Regions from separate parts of the Lactobacillus sp. CA30L genome, predicted to be linked through region 1. Evidence: predicted binding sites of a transcription regulator. Region 1 holds the regulator's gene; the other holds the start of a gene.

Region 1 (12,051 bases):
AACGATGAAGCACAGAATAGGTCGTGTTGAAGGAGAGATCCTCCGTGAACTGACTAAGATTTTGCGGAAGAATATTCGTGATCCACGCGTTGATGACGTCACAATCACGGCGGTTGAATGTACCAATGACTTGTCTTATGCGACCATTTATTACAGCATTCTTTCCGAAGATCCGCAAAAAGAAGAGGAAACCGCTGCTGGTTTGGAAAAAGCCAAGGGAATGATGCGCCACCTGCTGGGACAGGTTTTGACCGTCTACAAGGTTCCCGAGCTGATTTTCAAGCGCGATAACTCAGTCAAATATGGTAGTAAAATTGATCGCTTGATTGCTGACCTCAAGAAGCAGGACACGGAGCGAAACAATTAGTTAAAGCGCCAAACGGCGCTTTTTTAGTCGGCGGGGGCAATGATGATAAACGGAATTTTAGTAATCGATAAGGACAAGGGCATGACGAGCAGCGACGTCGTATACAAACTGCGGCGTGCACTGCACATTAAAAAAATTGGCCATGCAGGGACACTTGACCCTGATGTGACGGGCGTCTTGCCGATTGCAATCGGGCAGGCGACTAAACTGATCGAGCTTATGCACACGCGTAACAAGAAGTACGAGGGCACAGGCGTCCTGGGACTAGCAACCGACAGCTACGACCTGAGCGGCAAGGTGCTGGCGAAAGAGGAAATAACGGACCTAATTAGTGCCAGCACGATTCAGACGGCCATGCAGGCCTTTACCGGCTCCATCGTACAGGTCCCGCCAATATATTCGGCCGTGCGGGTCAACGGCAAACACTTGTATGAGTATGCCCGGGCTGGGATCGCGGTTGAACGGCCGCAAAGGACCGTGCGGGTTTTTTCTTATGATTTAAGCGGGAACCCCACGTTGGATCGGCAGGAATGCCGGGAAACCTTTGGCTTTAAGATCGAGTGCAGCAAGGGCACCTATGTGCGCTCGCTTGTTAACGATCTGGGTGCAAAATTAGGCGTGCCAGCCGTTATGGCCAGCCTGAGGCGCACGGCGAGTGCCGGCTTTGATGTTCACCAGGCGGTCAAGCTGGATGAAATTGTCAGCGATCCGAGCAGGGCGGCTGCTCTTATTCAGCCCATCGATGCCTTTTTTGCGGATTACCCGCAGGTGGACCTACCGGAAAACCAGTGGCTCAAGGTGCAAAATGGGGCGGCAATCTCCCTGGAAACAAATGCAAAATGGGTTGCATTACGGTACAATAAAAGGGTTAAGGCAATATATCAAAAAGATGATACCCAGTATCGCCCCTATTTAATGCTTTTACAAAATAATTAGGTGAAATGAAGGCTTTATCGTGCAAATTATCCATTTAACTTATCCGGTAGAAGAAAACTTAATCCCGGACAAAACCGTTTTGGCCCTCGGCTTTTTTGACGGCGTTCACCGCGGCCACCAGCAGCTGATTAAGCTGGCCCAAATGGCGGCGAGAAAAAGCAGCCTGCCGCTGATGGTAATGACCTTTGACCGGCACCCTAAAGAGGTGTACCAGAATGCCGACGTGTCCTACATTGACAGCCTGCCAGAAAAGGCCTACAAAATGCGTGCGCTGGGGGTAGACTACCTGCTGGTGATGCACTTTAACGACCGTTTCAGCAGGCTGACCGCGCAGGAATTTGTCGATGAGATCATCATCAAGCTCCACGCAGACACCGTTGTGGCGGGCTTTGACTATACGTACGGACCGCGGGACGTTGCCAACATGACCAACTTTCCGCGCTTTGCCCGCGGCCGCTTTAAGATTATTGATGTTCCGAAACAGTCTTATGAGGGGCAGAAAATCGGTTCGACCGAAATTAAAAAGGCAATTAGTGCGGGCAACATGGCGCTGGCGGCAGAACTTCTGGGTGAACCCTACGTGATGTCGGGCACCGTCGGGCACGGCTTGCGCAACGGCCACAAGTTGGGCTATCCGACCGCAAATCTGGTCTGGAGCGAGAACAAGGTCGTGCCCAAGGTCGGGGTTTACGCCACGAGAACCAAGATTGGCGGCAGGTGGTACGACTCGATGACCAGCGTGGGCTACAACGTTACCATTCACAATGGCAAAAAAATCTACATTGAATCAAACCTCTTTGGCTTTGATGAAGAGGCATACGATCAAGAAATGATTATCAAGTGGTACAAGTATACCCGCGGCGAGATTAAGTTTGCGGGCCTGGCTGAATTAAAAAAACGGATGGCGCAGGACGAGGCCGAGATCAAGGACTACTTTGCCCGGCAGAAATAGTTTTTTATGTGCAGCGCGGGTTAATTTTATTGCAAAAAAATTAGCACTCAACTTGACATTCTGCTAAATGCTAGTATCATAATAGTTGTTAGCACCTAACAGCAATGAGTGCTAAAAGTGAGGGCGATACTTATGTTGACCGAACGTCAAGAACTAATTTTAAAAACAATTATTAATGATTTTACGCAGACCAATGATCCAGTCGGCTCCAAGACCGTGATGAAGCAGTTGCCGATTAAGGTTTCAAGCGCAACCGTCCGCAATGAGATGGCTGTTTTGGAAGACAAGGGACTGATTGAGAAGACCCACTTGTCGAGTGGGCGCGTGCCGTCAACGGACGGTTACCGCTATTACCTCGATAACCTGGTTGAACCCCTACAGATTCCGTCATCCGTCTACCAGCGAATCGTGAACCAGCTAGACCAGCCGTTTCACCAGGTAAATGAAATTGTGCAGGAGGCAGCCAAGATTCTGTCAGACTTGACCAACTATACGGCCTTTGCGGAGGGACCGGAAAGCAGCAACTTGACCATCACGGGCTTCCGCATTGTCCCGCTGTTTAGCCGGCAGATTATGGCGATTCTGGTGACAAGTGACGGCAATGTCCATAACCAGGTCTACAGTCTGCCGCACAACGTTCACGGCGATGAGGTTGAGAAGGCTGTCCGAATGATTAACGACGAGTTGGTGGGCAAAACGCTCAGCAAGGTAACGCCGGCACTGCTTAACCGCGGCCTGGGCAAGAAGCTCAGCAGTCATCACGCGGGCGAGCTGCTTGATCTGGTTGAGGACGTGATTAACGATGCTGCCAGCGAGCAGATGTACGTTGACGGACAGCTCAACCTATTGAATACCGCTTCAATGAGCGACGTCGCGAGCCTGCGGTCGCTGTATGAACTGATTGACCACAACGACTTGATCTCAAGTTTAATGGACCAACCTAGCGGCACAAGCATCGGCCATTATCCGGTTCAGGTTAGCCTGGGTTCGGAATTGTCCAATGACTTGCTGAAGGATTACAGTCTGCTAACGGCAGAATACAGCGTTGGCTCGCACGGCAAGGGCGTGATCGCGCTGCTCGGCCCGAACAATATGCCGTATTCGCAGGTGATTGGCCTTCTGGAATATTTCAGAAACGAATTGGCCAAGAAGCTGCTGGAGTATTACGGTCGGTTTAAATAAAGGAGGTTAGCCGTGAGTAAGGAAAAATTTCCTAAAGAAAAAAAACTAAAGAAGGATAAAACCGAATCTTCTGAAGCGGCATCCAAGAAAAAAGATGCAGGCAAAAATGAATCAGCTGCCGGAGCAAATTCCGGCAAGCAGAAAGACGCAGGGGATCAGAAAGAAGACTCTGCCGCTAAGCTGGCTGCACTACAGGCTGACAACCGGGACCTCGAAGACAAGTTCCTGCGCAGTCAAGCTGAGATGCAAAATATGCAAAACCGTTATAACAATGAACGCGCGCAGCTGATCAAGTATGAATCGCAGTCTTTGGCAAAGGATATTTTGCCCGCAATGGACAACTTGGAGCGCGCACTGGCCACTAAGGTCGATGACGAAGCCTCAAAGCAGCTCAAGAAGGGGGTTCAGATGACGCTCGACGCACTTGTCAAAGCCATGAAGGACCACGGAATCAGCGAGATTGAAGCGGAAGGCGTCAAGTTTGATCCGACGCTGCACCAGGCCGTGCAAACGGTTGGGGCTGAGAATGATGATCAAAAGGATCACGTTGTCCAGGTCCTGCAAAAGGGCTACCGTTATAAGGATCGTACTTTAAGACCAGCAATGGTCGTTGTTGCACAGTAAGTGAAAGGAAGTTAAACAATGTCAAAAGTTATCGGAATTGACCTCGGAACTACCAACTCAGCAGTTGCTGTTCTGGAAGGAAAAGAACCTAAAATTATTACCAATCCGGAAGGAAATCGGACTACTCCGTCAGTAGTTGCTTTTAAAGATGGCGAAATTCAGGTTGGTGAAGTTGCCAAGCGGCAAGCAATCACTAATCCGAACACGATTTCATCAATCAAGCGCCACATGGGCGAGACCGATTACAAGGTTAAGTTTGGTGATAAGACCTACACGCCGCAAGAAATTTCAGCGATGATCCTGCAGTACATCAAGAAATTTGCTGAGGACTACCTGGGCGAAAAGGTCACTGAGGCAGTAATTACGGTTCCCGCTTACTTCAACGATGCGCAACGTCAGGCCACCAAGGATGCCGGCAAGATTGCGGGCCTGGAAGTTAAACGGATCATCAACGAGCCGACTGCTTCTTCACTGGCCTATGGTCTTGACAAGGATGCCGAAGATGAAAAAGTTCTGGTCTATGACCTCGGCGGCGGCACCTTCGATGTTTCTGTTTTGCAGTTGGGCGATGGGGTCTTCCAAGTTTTATCTACCAACGGTGATACGCACCTTGGCGGTGATGACTTTGATGACAAGATTATTGCCTGGCTGGTCAAGAACTTCAAGGATGAAAACAGCGTTGATTTATCCAAGGACAAGATGGCAATGCAGCGGTTGAAGGATGCCGCTGAAAAGGCCAAGAAGGACTTGTCTGGCGTGTCGTCGACTCATATTTCACTTCCGTTTATTTCTGCTGGCGAAGCAGGACCGCTGCACCTAGAAGCAGACTTAACGCGGGCCAAGTTTGAGGAATTGACGGCTGACTTAGTCGACAAGACCAAGATTCCATTTGACAATGCGCTAAAAGATGCCGACCTCACCGTTAATGACATTGACAAGGTGATTTTAAATGGTGGTTCAACCCGTATTCCAGCGGTGCAAGAAGCGGTTAAGAAGTGGGCTGGCAAGGAGCCTGACCACTCTATCAACCCTGATGAAGCCGTTGCGTTAGGTGCGGCAATCCAGGGCGGCGTTATCTCCGGCGACGTTAAAGACGTTGTTCTGCTCGATGTTACGCCCCTTTCCCTGGGGATTGAAACCATGGGCGGCGTCTTCACCAAGTTAATCGAAAAGAACACGACCATTCCAACCTCTAAGAGTCAAATCTTCTCGACCGCGGCCGACAACCAGCCCGCCGTTGACGTGCACGTTTTGCAGGGTGAACGCCCAATGGCAGCAGACGACAAGACGCTGGGCCGCTTTGAACTGACGGATATTCCTGCTGCTCCACGCGGCGTCCCGCAAATTCAGGTTACCTTCGATATTGATAAGAACGGTATCGTCAACGTTTCTGCCAAGGACATGGGGACAGGCAAGGAACAGAAGATCACGATCAAGAGTTCATCCGGTTTGTCTGATGAAGAAATTCAGAAGATGCAAAAAGAGGCCGAAGAACACGCCGAAGAGGACAAGAAGAAGAAGGAAGAAGTCGACTTGCGCAATGAAGTTGACCAGTTAATCTTTTCGACGGAAAAAACGCTCAAGGACGTTAAGGGCAAGGTATCGGAAGATGATACCAAGAAGGTTCAAGAAGCCCTTGACGCTTTGAAGAAGGCGCAAAAGGACAACAACTTGGACGAAATGAAGACCAAGAAGGATGAATTGTCTAAGGTTGCCCAGGACCTAGCCGTCAAGCTATACCAGGCAAATGGTGGCGCTCAAGGTGCCCAGGGTCAAGGCGGACCGCAGGCAGGTCCCCAGAAACCGGGCACCGAAGGCGGCGATGCAAACAATGGTGCGGCTGGCGACGGTGAGTTCCATAAGGTAGACCCAGATAAGCAATAGGTTTATAATTGAATAAATCAGAAAAGAACTGCCGCAAAGTAGTTCTTTTCTTTTGGAAAGTAAGGAGCTTTTAGATGGCACAGGAAGATTATTATGGTGTGCTCGGTGTTGATCGCAATGCCAGTGATAAAGAAATTAACTCTGCTTACCGTAAATTAGCAAAAAAATACCACCCAGACATCAACCATGAACCGGGTGCTGAAGAAAAGTACAAAAAAATCAATGAGGCCTATGAAGTGCTCCATGACCAAAAGAAGCGGGCCCAGTATGACCAATTTGGTGCAGCCGGTGTTAACGGCCAGGGCTTTGGCGGAGGCGGCCAGGGCTATAGCGATTTTGGCGGTTTCGGCGACTTCGGCGACATCTTCAACGACTTCTTCGGTGGTGCAGCAGGCGGCGCACAGCGCCGGGCTAATCCAACTGCCCCAACGCGCGGGCAGGACCTTGACTATACCTTGACAATTGAATTTATGGATGCCATTAATGGCAAAAAAACTCAGATTTCATATACGCGCAGCGAAACCTGTCCGACGTGTGGCGGCAACGGTGCCGAAAAGGGCACGCACCCAATCACCTGTGACAAGTGCAACGGCACGGGCTACATGACGGTTACCCAGCAGTCGCTGATTGGCGTTGTCCGCCGGCAGACCGTCTGCGACAAGTGTCATGGTCGCGGCGTTATCATTGAACACCCGTGCCAGACCTGCCACGGCGACGGCGTAGTTCAAGGCAAGAACACGATCGAGGTTAATATCCCAGCTGGTATTGATAATGGTCAGCAGCTGCGCTACGAGGGTCAGGGCGAGGCCGGCAAGAATGGTGGTCCTTACGGTGACTTGTATATTAGTTATCGCATCAAGCCGTCAAAGGACTTTGAGCGCAGCGGGACAACGATCTATACTACTGTGCCGATCTCCTTTGCCCAGGCCACGCTGGGGGATGAAATCATGGTTAAGACGGTGCACGGCGAGCAGAAGCTGAAGATCCCCGCCGGCACCCAGCCCAACAAGAAGTTTACCCTGCACGGCGAGGGCGTACCCTATATACGTGGCAACGGCTCTGGCGACCAGATAACAACCGTTGACGTCCAGATACCGAAGTCCATCAACGAGGAGCAAAAGAAAGCCCTGGTCGACTTTGTCAAGGCCGGTGGCGGTTCGATTTCGCCGCAGGAAAAGGGTTTCTTTGAACGACTGAAGGAAAAGCTGCAGTAATTAAGCAAAAGAACTAGCTCTTAACAATTATTCGGAGCTAGTTCTTTTTTTGGATAAGCGCTTGGGTGAGAACGATAAGAAACAGCCAATTTAATTTTATCCATGATGTGAGTTTGTTATAATGGAATGTAATTAGCAGAGGGTGCAAATAATTTATGGACATTAAAAAACTACAAGACTACCAAAAACATATCCGCAACTTTTCCATCGTGGCCCACATTGACCACGGCAAGTCGACGATTGCTGACCGGATTCTGGAACTGACCGATACGGTTTCGGAACGCCAGCTCAAGAACCAAATGCTGGATGACATGCCGCTTGAGCGTCAGCGCGGGATCACGATCAAGATGAACTCAGTTGAGATCAAGTACCATGCCCAGGATGGCGAGGACTACATTTTTCACCTGATCGACACGCCGGGACACGTGGATTTTTCCTACGAAGTTTCACGTTCGCTTGCGGCCTGTGAGGGCGCGCTCCTCGTGGTTGATGCTTCGCAGGGCGTTCAGGCCCAAACACTGGCCAACACTTATTTAGCGATTGACAACGACCTGGAGATCCTGCCCGTAATCAACAAGATCGACCTGCCGTCGGCGGACCCGGAGAAAGCCAAGGAAGAAATTACGGAGATGCTGGGAATAGACGCCACGGACGCGGCAGAGGTTTCCGGCAAGACGGGCCAGGGCATTGCCGAACTGCTGGAATACATCGTCAAAAACGTGCCGGCACCACGCGGCGACCTGGAGGCGCCCCTGAAGGCCCTGATCTTTGATTCCAAGTACGATGACTACCGCGGGGTTGTTCTGTCCGTGCGGATCGAAGACGGCACGGTTAGGCCCGGTGACCGCATTCGCATCATGAACACGGGCAAGGACTACGAGGTAACCGAGGTTGGCGTTCTGAGCCCGCAAACGGTGAAAAAGGATATCCTCATTGCCGGAGACGTGGGCTACGTTACGGCCAACATCAAGTCTGTGCGGGAAACGCGGGTCGGTGACACGATTACTGCGGCTGCGAATCCGACGGCTGAGCCGCTGCCGGGCTACCGTCAGATTCCACCGATGGTATACTCGGGGATGTATCCGGTCGATAATTCCAAGTACGATGATTTGAAAGAAGCCCTGCAAAAATTGCAGCTGAACGACGCTGCACTGGAGTTTGAACCGGAGACGTCAACGGCCCTGGGCTTTGGCTTCCGCTGCGGTTTTTTGGGACTGCTGCACATGGACGTGGTTCAGGAGCGCTTGGAGCAGGAATTTGACCTTGACCTGATTATGACGGCACCGTCAGTTGACTACCATGCGATCATGAACGACGGCTCGACCAATGTAATCGATAATCCGTCTGACCTGCCCACGGCGGGCGAGTACAAGGAGGTCCAAGAGCCTTACGTCAAGGCCGAGGTGATGGTTCCAAACGACTTCGTTGGTCCGGTGATGGAACTGTGCCAGCGTAAGCGCGGCGAGTTTGTCACGATGGATTACCTGGACAAGTACCGCGTTAACGTCATTTATGACATGCCACTGGCCGAAATCATCTATGACTTTTTCGATGACCTCAAGTCCTCGACCAAGGGCTACGCATCGCTTGACTACGAGATTACCGGCTACCGTGCGACCGACCTGGTCAAAATCGATATCCTCTTGAACAAGCAGGCAATCGATGCCCTAAGCTTCATTGCCCACCGCGATGAGGCGCAGAAACGCGCACGGCAAATGACGTCGATGCTCAAGAAGCTGATACCGCGGCAGAACTTCGAGGTCGACATTCAAGGCGCAATTGGGGCCAAAATTATTTCGCGGGCAACGGTCAAACCCTACCGCAAGGACGTTACGTGGAAGATTCATACGGGGGACCCCGACCGGCGCGCAAAGCTGCTTGAAAAGCAGAAACGGGGCAAAAAAAGGATGAAGGCGGTCGGTCGCGTCGAAGTTCCACAGGATGCTTTCATGGCCGTTTTGAAGATGAACGATGATGACCTCAATGCGAACTAGGGGATGTTATTTTGAAGCTGCAAAGTTTAGAAAAGGGTTTTAACTATTAGATGATTGAATGGAAAAAGCGCACTAGCAGTGCGCTAGCACCCGAACTGGCCGCTGAATACCAACTTAGCCCGCTTGCGGCTAAGTTGTTTTCTTTGCGCGGGATTGATACTCATGAAAAGCTCGACTTCTGGTTCAATGCCACGGAAAATGACCTGGCGGACCCCTTGCTGATGCATGACATGGCCAAGGCGGTAGAACGGATCAACAAGGCGATTGACAACGGCGAAAAAATCACCGTCTACGGTGACTACGATGCCGATGGAATCACGGCCACGACGATTATGGTTGAGACCCTAGGCATTTTAGGCGCGGATGTGCATTACTTTATTCCGGACCGCTTCCGTGACGGTTACGGCCCCAATATGGAGGCCTATAAGCGCATCGTGGCCGACGGGACCGGGCTGATTATCACCGTCGATAACGGCGTTACGGGTGTTAAGGAGGTTGCTTATGCTAATGGCCAAGGCGTGGACACAATCATTACCGACCACCATAAGATTCAAGAAGAGGTTCCCGACAGTTATGCGCTTGTGCACAGCAATTATCCGGGGCAGAAGTACCCCTTTGACGATTATTGCGGCGCGGGCGTAGCCTTCACGATTTGTCGGCAGCTGATGCAGGACCCGATGCCCGAGCTGCTTGAACTAGCAATGATTGGCACCATTGGGGATATGGTCAAGGTTTCGGGCGAGGGGCACGTCATCGTTAAGCGGGGCCTTGCAATGCTTAATCAGACCGAACGCCCCGGCCTGCGCGCTTTAATCAAGAACGCGGGGCTGACCATGGGCCAGATTAATGAGACCGACATTGGCTTCGATATTGCACCGCGGATGAATGCAGTCGGCCGTCTTGCCAATGCACAGCTAGTGGTCGAACTGCTTCTGTGTGACGATGAAGAAAAGGCACAGAAGATCGCCGATGAGGTTGAACAGCTTAACGAGAAACGTAAAGAGCTCACCAAGGAGGTCAACGAGGCCAGCCTGAGGCAAATTAAGGCTAACGGCTGGCAAGCTAAAAAAACGCTGGTAATCTACGATCCGACTTTTCACGAAGGCGTCCTGGGGCTGGTGGCCAACAGGGTTGCAGAACAGGTTCATAAGCCGGTTGTGGTCTTAACCAGGAATGATGCGGGCATTGTCAAGGGATCGGGCCGTTCTGTTCCCGGGTTCAACCTCTTCAATGCCCTTAATCCCCTGAAGGAAGACCTCTTGCTAAAGTTTGGCGGCCACGATTTTGCCTGCGGCCTCTCGATGAAAGAAGATAAGATCGATGCGTTTAGGGCAGCCTTTGAAGCCAGTTACCACGGTACGCACGGCAGGGTAACAAAGCACTATGACGCCGAGCTGCCGTTTGCTGATATAGGGCTTGATACAACCGCTGCAATCAAGCAGGTCGGGCCCTTTGGCACGGATAATGAGCAGCCCGTCTTTAGCATTACCCACCCGCAGGTCAGCAGCTGCTTCTACATGGGCAAAGACAAGAACCATATTAAGTTGACGATTACTAAAGGCAATGACAGTCTTGCTGTTGTTGGCTTCAATAAGAAGTACCTGACTAAGGCGCTTCTGCCATATATTGACCAGCTGTTCGTGCACCTGGAGGAAAACCGTTACCAGGGACGGGTCAAGCTGCAGGGCATGATGCAAGGGATGATTTTTGCAGCGCCGCAAACCAGTGCGTCAGTACCTGTCGTTGATTTGCGCCAAGAGAAGTACGTAATGGGGTTTGCGGACACGTACCTGCTGTTCGATGACAAAAACCGGTCACGAGCCGTCAACACGTTTGGGGTTGACCCAGAAAAAATCGCGCTGGTTAGCGAATATGATGGCAACGATGAAGTAGCAGTTTTGCTTGACGTACCGCGTAACCAGCGGGAACTTGATCTGGCCCTGCAGAACGGATACCGGCAGCTCTACCTGCGTTTTCTGATTGACCGGCTGCCCGTTCAAAGTCTGCCGGCCCAATCCCAGTTTGCCAAGGTTTTACGGTACGTTTACCTGCATAGGGGACTAGCAATCGAGGACTACCGCCCGGTGGCCGCCTTTTTGGGGATGGATTACAATAGTCTGCTCTTTATTATGCGCGTCTTCTTTGAATTAAAATTCATTAAGGTGGAACAGGGGAAGATTTTTGGCGTTTCTAACCCCGTAAAGCAGCCGCTTGCCTCATCGCGCTACTTTAAGGCAGCCCGCTCGCAAATTCACTTTGTGCAGGCGCTGCGACATGCGTCCAGCACCAAGCTGCTGGCCTACGTCGAACAGCAATTAAAACGGCATTAATTGCTGGGTGGTTAATGCTTTTAAGGTAAAAGTCTGTTAGAATAATTAGGTCAAAGAAGCTTTAGAAAGCAATTGAAGTTTTGGAGGTTTTTTCTTCTTATGGCAAACGATTTTGAGGAACACATTGCAAGTGTCGAAAATTTTCCTAATGAGGGCATCATTTTTCGCGATATTACGCCCATTCTGCAGGACGGAGAGCTATTCAGGACAGCTACACACAAGTTAGCGGCATACGCCAAGAGCAAGCAGGCAGACGTCATCGTTGGCCCTGAGGCGCGTGGCTTTATTGTTGGTTGTCCGGTTGCAACTGAATTAGGGATTGGGTTTGTACCAGCGAGAAAACCCCACAAGCTTCCGCGTGAAGTTGAACGTGCATCATACGATTTGGAATACGGTTCAAACAGCCTGGAGATGCACAAGGATGCAATCAAGCCGGGCCAACGGGTAGTCATCTGTGATGATCTGCTAGCCACGGCCGGTACCCTGCGCGCATGCAAGCAGCTGGTCGAGAACTTAGGCGGCAAGCTGGTTGGCGCTGCCTTCTACATTGAGCTCCCTGATCTAAAGG
Region 2 (12,051 bases), on a different contig from region 1:
GACCTGGCTCGTATCGATCTCCTCGTCCTTACCGTCGCGGATAATATCGGTTGTTACCGAGACCATCTGCAGTAGCGAATTGACTGCATTCGAGGACTTGATGTTCTGGATAAAACTGGTAATGCCCGAAATGAAGACCATCGTGAGCATAATTGCAACCGTGCTGATATCCTTTTCGCCGGCCGGCACAAAAATGTAGTCGGTAAACAAGGACAGGGTGGCGAGGGCCAGCAAAACCAGCGTAAAGGGCGTAATAAAGGCCTCGGTTAAAAAGTGCAGCTTTGAGTTGTGCTTGCCAGATGCAATCGTATTTGCGCCAAATTCCTCCCGGTTCTGGTCGGCCTGCGCGCTAGTCAAGCCGTCGCTGCTCGCGTGTAGGCGGGCGAGCGTCTCTGACCTGCTTTCCTTGGCAATGGCCTTAACCAATTCCAAGTCTTTGTTTGCGACTGTTTCGTTTGGTTTTCTCAGCATCGTTTCCACTCCTTCTCTTCTAAAAACGCAAACAAACTAAAAAGGGACCGCCTAACACCGTTAGCGACCCCTTTTAAACTAGGTATCATTAATACTCGTCGTTCAGCTTTAACACTACGTGACGTAAGCACATGCCAGCTATCTGGTTACCGCCTTAATTCGACGGTAACTATTTAACTCGTTGGCATCTCTGGATGTTTCTGAGCGATAGCATATGTTCACGTAGGAGTCTCACCTAACAGTTCATTTGTTTATTTGATTTGCATTGTGAGTGTAATACACAACAAGCAATTAAGTCAACCCATTTTACCTGTTTTTCAGGTGCAAATTGTTCTTGAAAAAATAGACCAGGCCACCCAAGACCAACACAAGGGCAAGCGCAATCGGCAGGGCAACCCGGCGCGGGTGTTCAATCTTGCTGCGTTCCGCGCTCGTCAGGTCATACTTATCAAGCGAATAATGGTACTGCTGGTCAATCGTGGTCGCGCACGCCCTGAAAACAAAGCGCAGCCCCTTATTGAACTCTTTCTTGCTGCTGGAGCGCAACTGGTCTGACTGCGCGCGGATGATATTGCCTCGCACATCCGCCGTAAACGCGCCGTGCAGGTCCTTACTGGAGTAGATCTGCACGTTGCGCCGCTTGTTTTTCGAACCCACCACGATGAAGACCGTGTGCTTGTACTTGCCCAGTTTGGGGGGCGTCAAGTGGCTAACGCGGTTAACGGTTTGAACGATAATTCGCGGCTGCTCGCCGGTCTGCATGTACCGGTCGTTTTTGGCCAGGATCAACTTGCTGGTCTCGCGCTCCAAGAGGTGGCTGTTGTCCTTCACGTTGGGGTTGGTAAAGCCCGTCAGGGTGCAGAAGGCGCCTGCCAGTGCAAGGAGCCCGACCACTTTAATTCTCAGCGTCTTCCAGCTTGCGCGCCAACTCTTCCACGTATTCACGGTTGATTTTAATTTGCTCATAGGGAACCCCACAATCTTTAAAAAGCGCTATTGCCAGCGGACTATCATGGTAATCAAAGTAATAGTTGACCTTCTCCACACCGGCCTGAACAAGTGCCTTGGCACAATTATAACAGGGAAAGTGCGTCACATAAATCTCGGTGTGATCGGTTGAAACGCCGTTCTTCGCACACTGAATCAGCGAGTTCATCTCCGAGTGAATCGTCCGCACGCAGTGCCCGTCAACAATCTGGTGGCCGACGTCATCACAGTGCGGTGCACCCGACACGGACCCGTTGTAGCCCGTCCCGATAATCCGGTTGTCCTTGACCAAAACATTGCCCACCAAGGCCCGATCACAGGTTGAGCGCTGGGCGATAACCAGCGCCTGCATCATAAAATACTGCTTCCAAGGAATCCGCTTACGCATTTTTTTGCCTCTTAGTCAAAGTAATTCAATCCGATTGCATCCCGCACCTCAGCCAGGGTTTGGGCGGCCACACGGTTGGCCCTTTGCGACCCCTCCTGCAGCATCTCGTAGACCTCGTCCAGGTTTTGTTCGTAACGGGCGCGGCGGGCGCGAATCGGGGCCAGTTCTTCTTCCATCACCTTATTCAGGTAGCGCTTGAGCTTGACGTCGCCCAAGCCGCCTTTTTGGTATTCTTCCTTCATTTCTGCTACCTTATCCTTATCGGGAGCAAAAATATCAAGGTAGGTGAAGACCGTGTTGCCCTCGACCTTGCCCGGATCCTCCACGTGAACGTGGCCCGGGTCGGTATACATCGACATGATCTTCTTTTGAACGATCGCGGCATCGTCGGCCAGGTAGATGGCATTACCTAGGGACTTGGACATCTTGGCGTTGCCGTCAAGACCCGGCAAGCGGCCCTGGCCCTTGCTGGGAAAGTAGCCTTCGGGTTCAACCAGCACGTCCTTGTGGTAGACGCGGTTGAACGTGCGCACAATTTCACGGGTCTGTTCAAGCATCGGCTCCTGGTCGTCCCCAACGGGCACGAGTGTCGCCTTGAAGGCGGTAATGTCGGCCGCCTGGGACACCGGGTAATTCAAAAAGCCCACCGGAATCGAGTCGTTAAAATTCTTCTGTTTGATTTCGGCCTTGACGGTTGGGTTGCGCTCCAGGCGGCTGACCGTCACGAGGTCCATGTAGTAGGCCGTGAGTTCAAACAGGGCCGGAATCTGCGACTGCACGAAGATGGTCGAAACCTGCGGGTCGATGCCGACGGCCAGGTAGTCAAGCGCCACCTGCACCAGACTGTTTTTAATCTTTTCGGGGTTGCGCGCATTATCGGTCAGGGCCTGCGTGTCGGCAATCATAATGTAGGGCTGGTAGTCGCCCGCGTTCTGCAACTTAACCCGATTCTTCAAAGAACCAATGTAGTGGCCCACGTGCAGCTTCCCCGTTGGCCGGTCGCCCGTGAGGATAATTTTCTTTTTCATCGTATCTACCTTCCTTGAAAGTCAAAACCTGCTTTAATGCAATAATCATAGTCAATTCTACCAAAAATCACGCAATGATTAAACACGGAGGAAAAAATGTGCAACCAGTTTCAGCTGCCGCGTCTGGCAGAAATCAAAAAATACTTAACTACCGACCTCAACCTGCCACTGAGCGAGCTGGCATCAACGCTGCCGCAGGACCAGGATGTTTTCCCCAGCGGTCTGGCCCCGGTCCTGGTCTACCAGGGCCAGCAGCTGCTGCTGACGCCGAAAAGCTGGGGCTACCCTAGTCCTGTTAACAATAAGGCCGTTGTCTTCAACGCGCGCGTTGAACGGTTCTTCGAGCAAAAACCCTCAATGTGGGACGCATCCTTTGCCCGGAGACGCTGCATTATTATTGCCCGGCAATTTTATGAAAGCAGTCAGCAGACTTACCTGGCTGCCAACGGCCGCCGTTACCATGAGCGCTTCAGCTTCAGCAATGCGGGCGCGCCCCTGACCCTGATTGCCGGCATCTACGAAGAAGGCCACTTTGCAATGGCCACGACCGCGCCTAACGGCATAATGGCGCCCGTGCACGACCGCATGCCCCTGGTGCTGGAAGCGGACGAGCTGCGCCGCTGGCTGTTTCAGGATTTTTCCCGGCTACTTGACCGCAGCCGCGTTGACCTGACTGTCGCCAAGCTTGCGGCCAGGACCTAAAAGTGAAAATCAGGGCTTGGATTTAAACCAAAAACATGGTAAACTATTTCAGTAATGCGGGTATAGTTTAATGGTAGAACGTTAGCTTCCCAAGCTGAAGATGCGGGTTCGATTCACGCTATCCGCTCACGCAAAAAAGGCGATGATTAATTTCATCGCCTTTTTTATTTTGTCCAGGTTCTACGTCATGATCACCAAAAGAACGCCATTGAGCACCGCCAGGTAGACGGGCATCCACAGTGTCTGGGCGTAGAGGTAGGACCAGGCAAAGAGCGCCCCGAAAAGAACGTCGATCGCTAAGAGGACAACCGAGCCCTGGCAGTTGAGCAGGCTGAACAGAATTCCCGAGACAAGCATCCCCAAAAACGCGGTCGTCACCGTGCTGCGCCTGAAGGCGTAGTTGAACAAAAACCCGGTGGCCAAAAACTCCTGCAAAACCGGCAGGACAACGCCCACCGCAAGCAGCAAGAACCAGTAGCCGCTATCCGATTCATGCCGCAAGAACGCCACCTGAAAGCCGTATAAGCTGAGCCTGCTATATGCCTGCATCCAGGAGACGCTGATGCGCAGTGCGGTCACCACCACGGTTAACGCTACAATCGTGCCAAAGTAGTTGAGCCACGAGCCCGCGAAGCTGCGGTCAAAATACCGTTGCTCCCGGTTGAAGCGGTAAACGTAGAACAAGATAACCATTAAGGAAATCGTCGCAAATAAGACGAGGTCCCAGACGTGAACCGGTGCGTTTTTGGTAGCAAGCTTATATGCACCAACGGCCATTAAGTATCCAATAACATAAAAAATATAGCGAATTAAGTTGCCGTCTCTTGATGCCGGTGTGTTCACAGAATTACCTCGATCTACATTTTGTGCCTTACAAATTCCATATTATAGCAAAAAAAGACGGTATGAAAAAGCTAGGCCGTGCAATTCCTAATCGACTTCGATGTGGTTAATATCTTCCAGGGCAATTTTATGTCCGTCCACGACAATCCCCTCATCGCTATAGCCATTGACAAAGCCCGCAACATCTGCAGGCAACTGATCATCACCGTCCACCACCTTGACCTGCAGGTGCACCAAGCGGTGGTTGCCGTATGCCTTGAGCAGCTGCACGCTGATTTCTTCGGGAGACATGGCCTGCTTGCGCGGATGCTTGCTGGTGCGCCGCTTCTCGTCGCGGGTAATCGCCACCGTATGATCGCTTAGGAAAAAGCCCACCCACTTCTTCATTTTTCGATCCTGGTAATTTTTGAAAAAGTCCAGCACGATCTTGTCAAAGTCATTCATAGGCGTTGCCGCCATTGTGACCACCGACCAGGTTGGCGCGCCGAATGGCGGTTGCGCCATCTAGCAGGCTGGATGCTTTAACCACGCTCGTGAAGCCGTACTTTTGCCGGATCTTGTCCACCGTTGCCGTCACGGTGCGCTTCTTCAGCTGGCGCCACGGCTGCACAAAAAACGTTAATTGTTCACAGTTATCTGCCGCTAGGCGGCTGCAGTTGATTCCCAGTGCCCGGACGGCTTCACCATGCCAATTCGTACGAAAAAGGGCCAAAACCTCCTGGACCACCAGGTCGCTATCATTGGTGGGGCAAATTTTTCGTTGGACGCTGAAGCCCTTGCGAACGCCCGCAGAGCGGTACTGGGAGAATCCAACGTACAAGCTGATGCAGCCAGCCTGCAGCTTGTGGGCCCGAATTCTGGCCGCAACCTGCTCACCAATTTCACGCAGCACGATTTCAATATCGCGCTGAACGGTGTAGTCCCTGGTCAAGATCTGCGAGTTGCCGTAATTTTTCATTTTTGGAAAAAACTTTTCGCTTATGACGCTGCGATCCACGCCCCAGCTGATGGCAAATAGCTGTGCCCCCATTACGCCAAACTCTTTTTGCAAAAGGGCGGGATCCGTATGAGCCAATTCGTACATATTGCTGATGTGCAGGCGGCGCAAGCGCTGCGCCGTCCGCTTGCCGATGCCCCAGACATCTTCCAGGTTGGCAATCTGCCAAATTGTGTCGGGAACGTCAATATAGTGCCAGTAGTCAATCATCGACTTCCGGTGCTTAGCGGAAATATCCATGGCCAGCTTGGCAAGCAGTGGGTTTTCGCCAATGCCGCAGGTGGTGTAGAGTCCAAGCTTGGTTCTGATTTCCACCTGGATTCGGCGGCCCACCAGGTAAGGATCTGCGCCAAACAGGTGCCAGGACTTGGTCATGTCAATCATCGACTCATCAATCGAATAGACGTGAATATCTTCTTCAGCTGCGTACTGCCGAAAAATCTCTAAGACTTGCATGCTGCGCCTGATATACAAATTCATGTGGGGCTCAACCAGGATCAGGTCCGGGGCCTCCCTTTTGCTGGGCAAATCACGCACCCGCATCACATTGGTCAAGCCGTACTTCTTCTTAGCCAGGGGCGAGGCCGCCATGATCAAGCCCGAGCCGTTTTTGGTATTGGGCTGGTGCGAAACAACCGCAAGCACCGCCTTCATCGGATTGAGACCCAGCCTGAGTGCCTCGCAGCTGGCATAAAACGACTTGTTGTCAATCATGAAAACTACATGGTGCGGTTCATACCGATAATCATACACTGCTGTCCACTTCCTATCTCAAACGTTTGTTCGATAACTTCATTATACAAACACAAGTTCGGATAAGCAAGAACATTTTTAGTCAATCGCAACAATCATCACGCCGTACCGACCGGCCGGGGCCTCCACCTGGACCAGTGTGCCTGCAGGCTTTTTCATGATTGCCTGCCCCAGCGGCGAGTCAAACGCAACTTTGCCCGCCGCAATATCTGCTTCCATCCGTCCAACCACCACGTATCGTTCGGTCCCCTTTTCGCCTTCAAATTGCAGGGTAACGGTCTTGCCCAGGTTGACCTTGCCGTCCGCAGTTTTTTCAACTACTTCGGCATACTTCAGCTGCTTGTCCAAGTAGCGCAGGCGACTCTGCAGGTGTCCGAGGTCCCGCTTGGCCTCCGTATACTCCGTGTTCTCGGACAAGTCGCCAAGGGCACGGGCCTCCTGCAGAATCTTAATTCGCCGCGGGCGGTCTTTTTTTAAACGTGCAATTTCTGCCTTGATCTTTTGGTAGCCTTCAGGCGTCATCTTCTGGTAGTAAACCATAATTATTCTCTCCGTTACTTATGCTAAAAATTATCCACAAGTTAAAAATACTGTTATAGCAACGTTCTGCTTTTAAAATTAGCAATCTAAAATAAAGAGTGCTAATTGTTTCCCTTTTTCCGGTATGCCTACTATAATAATCAGTGTAAGGAAGAAATGAAAGAAAAGTCTTCCGTTACAACAACATATTTGAAAGGAAGTTTTTACTATGGCAAATGAAATGATGAATCACCGCGATGACTTATTTGATGCAATGAATGATTGGTTTGATCTTCCGCGTAAACTTTTTAACAATAACGAAATAGCAAAACTAATGCAGTCAGACGTCGTTGAAAACGACCACGAATACATAATCAAAGTAGACATGCCCGGGATGGACAAGGACAAGATTAACGTGAATTACGATAACGGCGTTCTGAGCATCTCAGGCTCCAGAAAGGCCTTCAAGGACCTGTCAAAGGATGGCAGCATTATCCACCGTGAACGGAGCGAAGGCCACATTTCCCGCAGCTTCAGACTGCCAGATGTAGCTGCCAGCGACATTCATGCAAAATATGACAACGGCGTATTGACTATTACCCTGCCCAAGCAAAGCACGAACGCAGGCGACAATTCAATCCAAATTGACTAATGCGGATAGCATGGAGGGCGCTTTTAATTAAGCTGCCCAGACAAATAATTCTCTAAAGCGAGTTCAACCATTGAACTCGCTTTTGTTTTGGCTTAAAATATAAAGTAATTTAAAAAAAGATTAAAAAGGAGATTAATTTATGGGACATAAAGTTACCGTCCAAGAATTGGAAAAATTTGCGGAAAAGTTCAACGCCAACCCGCAGAACCAGGTTGTTGCCCGCGCCGCCCAAAAAAGCGGCGTTCAGGCGGCAGCCTACAATGACCGCGTTCAGGGGGAATTAACCAGGGTCTTTTCAACCGAACTGGACACCGAAAACGTCACCAACCAGCTGCAATCGGGCCGCTGCTGGGAATTCGCCACGCTCAATATTCTGCGTCACAATTTTGGTCAAAAGTACCACGTTAAGAACTTTACCTTCTCGCAGAGCTACAACTTCTTCTGGGACAAGATTGAACGGGCAAACATCTTCTACGACAACATTTTGGACACGGCCGACCAGCCACTGGACTCCCGCACCGTTAGGGCGCACTTAGAAGGGGCCGGCGAAGACGGCGGTCAGTTCCACATGGCGGCAGCCCTGGTTGCCAAGTACGGCGTAGTGCCTTCATACGCAATGCCGGAGAATGCCAACACCAACAACACCAGCGCCTTTGCCAAATCACTGGCCGACAAGCTGCACAAGGACGCGCTTGTTTTGCGCAAGTTGAAGCAGGACGGTGAAGAGGAAAAAATCAAGCAGGCGCGCGAACAGTTCCTGGGCGAGGTCTACCGGATGACGGCCATTGCCGTCGGTGAACCTCCGAAGAAGTTTGACCTGGAATACCGCGACGACGACAAGAACTACCACCTGGACAAGGACCTGACCCCACTGGAATTCTTGCACAAGTATATGGGCGACGTCGACTTCGACGACTACGTTGTCTTGACCAATGCCCCTGACCATGAATACGGCAAGCTCTACGGGCTGCCGTTTGAGGACAACGTTGCGGGCTCCTACCGGATCAAGTTCCTTAACGTGCCGATGGAATACCTGGAGTCTGCCGCCGTTAGCCAGTTGAAGGACGGCGAAGCCGTATGGTTCGGCAATGATGTCGGCGAACAAAGCGACCGTAAGAAGGGCTACCTGGACAGCGAATTATACAAGATGAGCGAATTGTACGGGGTCGACCTCAAGATGTCCAAGGCGGACCGCCTGCGCACGGGCAGCGGTGCCTCCACCCACGCCATGACGATAGTCGGCGTCGATGAGGACCAGGGCCACATTCGCCAGTGGAAGGTTGAAAATTCCTGGGGCGAGAAAAACGGTGACAAGGGTTTCTTCGTCATGACCAACGACTGGTTCAAAGACAACACCTACGAGGTTGTTGTCCACAAGAAGTACCTGACACCTGAACAAGTAGCCCTGGCAGAGGGTCCGGTAACAGACCTGCCCGCTTGGGATTCACTCGCTTAAACTGAGTACAGAACTAACAAAAAGACGAGGTTCAAACCCGAACCTCGTCTTTTTTGTATAATTAAATCCCTTACTTGGTCCGCATGAGGAGCTCATCGAACCTCCGGAAAAATTCTTCCTTGTTGGCCTTGGTCACCAGGGTTACCTCATGACCATTAGGATCATCAACCAGACGCCCTGCGGCTGTACCGGTCGTGATCACCTTAACCCTGTGCGTTGCCACCGCCTGGACCACTTCCGGGTAGAGCGCACTGATGGTCGTCAAAACATCCCAGAAGTATAATTGGGCGCTCTGAACCGGCGGGTTGACCAGCAGGCTATAGCCCTGGCCCACCAGGTCAACGGCCGGATACCTGCGCAGGCTGGCCCAGTGCATTCTGACTTCATCCGTTAAGGGCAGCTCCTCGCTGCTTTCAAGTCCCACAACCTGCATTGCGATATCTGCCTGCAGGACGCGTTCCACCGCATAGGGGTCCCAGAAGGCGTTCCACTCCTGGGTACCATCCGCGTTAACCTGAACCACGTTGCCGTGGCCATCAAGAGATCCCCCCATCCAGTAAAGGCATTCAATGTTTTCGCTAATGGTGGGGTCGACTTCCAGAGCACGGGCCAGGTCTGTCAAAGGACCGGTCATGACCAGCGTGACCTTGTGGGCGGCGTGCTTGATCTTGTCAACCATGTCCAAGTGCGCTGGCTTGGCCGCTTCCCTGGTAATCATTTTCCCCGCTTCATTCAGCATCGGCAAGTAATTGAAGGAATAGGAACCCGTGCGCCAAGCTTCCGGGAACTGGTTGACCGCACGTGAAGTCGAACGGGCCACTTCCAGCTGATCACCGCGCAGGTTAAAGCGGTCAGTCAATTTGCGGCAGACTTCAACGGCCGGATCAACGTAGCCGTCCGCATCAATCGCACTGATGCCGATGAGCTTGATACCGGGAGCCTGCAGCAAGAGCAGGCAGGACACCAGGTCGTCGATATTGCCGTCATGGTTAAAGTAAATTTCTTTCATTATTTTCTCCTACTTAGACTTAACGTAATTTTGCCCGTCGGCAGCCGGTGCCACCGACTTGCCGAAGAACAGGACCAGAATCACAATGGTGAGCACGTACGGTGCAATCTGCATGTAGACGGCTGGGATATGGTTGAAAAACGGCAGCTGGTTGCCGATGATGCTCAGACTCTGGGCAAAGCCAAAAAACAGCGAGGCCAGCATCGCACCGAGCGGGTTCCACTTGCCAAAGATCATTGCGGCCAGCGCCATGAAGCCCTGACCCGCGATGGTCGAAACCGAGAAGTTGCCTGAGATTGCCTCGGCAAAAACGGCCCCGCCGATGCCGCCCAGAAAACCGGAAATCAGCACGCCCGCATAGCGCATGCCGTAAACGTTGACCCCCATCGTGTCCGCCGCCTGCGGGTTTTCGCCGCAGGCACGCAGGCGCAAGCCGAAGCGGGTCTTGTATAGCACCCACCACAAGATAAGCGCAAGGATGATGGCCACCCAAGCCGGGGCCGACGTGTCCCTGAAGAAAATGGGTCCGATGACGGGAATATCGGCGAGCCCCGGAAAGCTGAAGTAGCCAAAGCTCTGGTTGATGTTTTCCGTTTGCCCCTTGTCATAAATAGCCTTGATCAAAAACACGCCCAAAGGTGGAGCCATCAAGTTCAGCACCGTCCCGCTGATAATGTGATCGGCGTGAAAGTTGATGGTTGCCACGGCATGAAGCAAGGCGAAGAAAACGCCGGTGACCCCGCCAACGATAGTTCCGAGCCAGGGCGTGAGGGTACCAAAGGTCGAGGCAAAGGTCAGATTGAAGACAATTGAGGCAAAGGCGCCCATCGTCATGATGCCCTCCAGACCAATGTTAGTAATCCCCGCGTTTTCACTGTATACCCCGCCTAAAGCCGTAAAAATCAGCGGCGTCGAGTACACAAAGGTCGATGAGACCAATAAGGGTAAAATTGTCATTAAGTTCATTAGCCCTGTCCTCCTTCACTAGTCTTGGGTCCAGCGGCAGTTTCTGCAGCAGCCGCGTCTGTGCTCTTGCCAGCGCTTTTAGCCGTTTGCTTATTTTTAAACAACCGTCCAATCACGTACTGGATGGCGACGAAGAAGATGATTGCCGCAATCACAATGGACACTATTTCGTACGGAATCCCCGCGATGGTCTGCATGCCCAGGCCCCCAATTTTTAAAATTGAAAACAAGACGGCCGCAAGCAGGATCCCGAGGGCGGTGCCGCCGCCCAAAAGGGCAACGGACAAGCCGTCCCACCCGATGTCGAGACTGGTGGTCTGGGTGAAGTAGTTCTGGTAGGTCCCCAGGCCCTGAACAACACCGCCCAACCCAGCAAAGCCGCCGGACAGAAGCATCGAGATCATGATGTTTTTCTTAGTCGACATGCCGGCGTAGCGACTGGCGAAAGGGTTAGTGCCGACGGCCTCAATTTCAAAGCCCGTTGTCGTCTTTTTCATCAGGTACCAGTAAAAGAATACCGCCACGACCGCAATGAAGATCCCGGCGTTGATCCGCGAATCGCCAAACATTTTGCTCAGCCACGGAATCTTTAGGCTGCCATTGGCGCTAATCGTCTTGGTCGTATCAATATCCAGGCGCAGTCTAGCCGGCATCACCTGCTGGGTCAGGTGCTGACAAACGTACAGGACAATGTAGTTGATCATAATCGTTGTAATCACTTCGTTGGTGCCAAATTGCGCGCGCAGCCAGCCCGCGATTCCCGCCACAATGGCACCGGCCACGACGCCGGCCACAATCGCCAGCGGCAATAGCAGCACCTTGGGCATGCCGGGGTTGGCAAGCACGATCCAGATGGATGCCAGCCAGCCTGCCTGCGCTTGGCCCGGCAGACCAATGTTGAAGAAGCCGGCCTTCGAGGCAATGGCGAAGCCGATGGCCGTAAAAATCAGCGGCGTGGCCTCACGGATGGTTTCCCCGATTCCGTTCATATTGCCCAGGGCACTAGTAAACATCGACGTGTATGCGTCAACCGGGTTATAGCTCCACACGAGCATGATCAGCGCACCAACCAAAAAGCCGGCCACAATCGAGATCAGCGGTACTAAAATTTTCTTTATTTTGGGGGTCACCTTAAGCAAAAGTTGTGCCTTCTTTCTTGAAGCCCGTCATCAGCAGGCCTAGTTCCTCATCGCTCGTTTCTTCTGGCTTCACCTCACCCGAGATGTCGCCGTCGTGGAGAACGATAATGCGATCCGACAGCTGCATAATTTCATCCAGTT

The links. Region 1 encodes HrcA, which represses chaperone genes, less so after heat shock. Its sites were predicted from a motif close to TTAGCACTCNNNNNNNNNGAGTGCTAA; they were not measured.
Region 2: AC2JF8_RS02970 (Hsp20/alpha crystallin family protein) is a predicted target of HrcA. The motif match lies at 6,788-6,814, and genes of this name have one in related genera.

What each region holds. Positions count from the first base shown of each region.
Region 1 covers NZ_JBWXGB010000005.1:3,666-15,716, reverse strand. The annotation lists gene AC2JF8_RS06655 (ribosome-binding factor A) at 5-367, shown strand; gene truB (tRNA pseudouridine(55) synthase TruB) at 410-1,303, shown strand; gene ribF (riboflavin biosynthesis protein RibF) at 1,323-2,255, shown strand; gene hrcA (heat-inducible transcriptional repressor HrcA) at 2,388-3,437, shown strand; gene grpE (nucleotide exchange factor GrpE) at 3,450-4,061, shown strand; gene dnaK (molecular chaperone DnaK) at 4,080-5,945, shown strand; gene dnaJ (molecular chaperone DnaJ) at 6,020-7,159, shown strand; gene lepA (translation elongation factor 4) at 7,315-9,153, shown strand; gene recJ (single-stranded-DNA-specific exonuclease RecJ) at 9,207-11,483, shown strand; gene AC2JF8_RS06610 (adenine phosphoribosyltransferase) at 11,583-12,051, shown strand, end outside.
Region 2 covers NZ_JBWXGB010000002.1:90,951-103,001, reverse strand. The annotation lists gene mgtA (magnesium-translocating P-type ATPase) at 1-471, opposite strand, end outside; M-box (ykoK) riboswitch at 558-721, opposite strand; gene AC2JF8_RS03015 (TPM domain-containing protein) at 778-1,437, opposite strand; gene AC2JF8_RS03010 (deoxycytidylate deaminase) at 1,367-1,846, opposite strand; gene trpS (tryptophan--tRNA ligase) at 1,858-2,874, opposite strand; gene AC2JF8_RS03000 (SOS response-associated peptidase family protein) at 2,971-3,576, shown strand; tRNA gene AC2JF8_RS02995 (tRNA-Gly) at 3,633-3,703, shown strand; gene AC2JF8_RS02990 (CPBP family glutamic-type intramembrane protease) at 3,757-4,419, opposite strand; gene AC2JF8_RS02985 (hypothetical protein) at 4,507-4,863, opposite strand; gene AC2JF8_RS02980 (Y-family DNA polymerase) at 4,856-6,169, opposite strand; gene greA (transcription elongation factor GreA) at 6,248-6,709, opposite strand; gene AC2JF8_RS02970 (Hsp20/alpha crystallin family protein) at 6,918-7,340, shown strand; gene AC2JF8_RS02965 (C1 family peptidase) at 7,480-8,796, shown strand; gene AC2JF8_RS02960 (nucleoside hydrolase) at 8,867-9,805, opposite strand; gene AC2JF8_RS02955 (ABC transporter permease) at 9,815-10,771, opposite strand; gene AC2JF8_RS02950 (ABC transporter permease) at 10,771-11,910, opposite strand; gene AC2JF8_RS02945 (ABC transporter ATP-binding protein) at 11,903-12,051, opposite strand, start outside.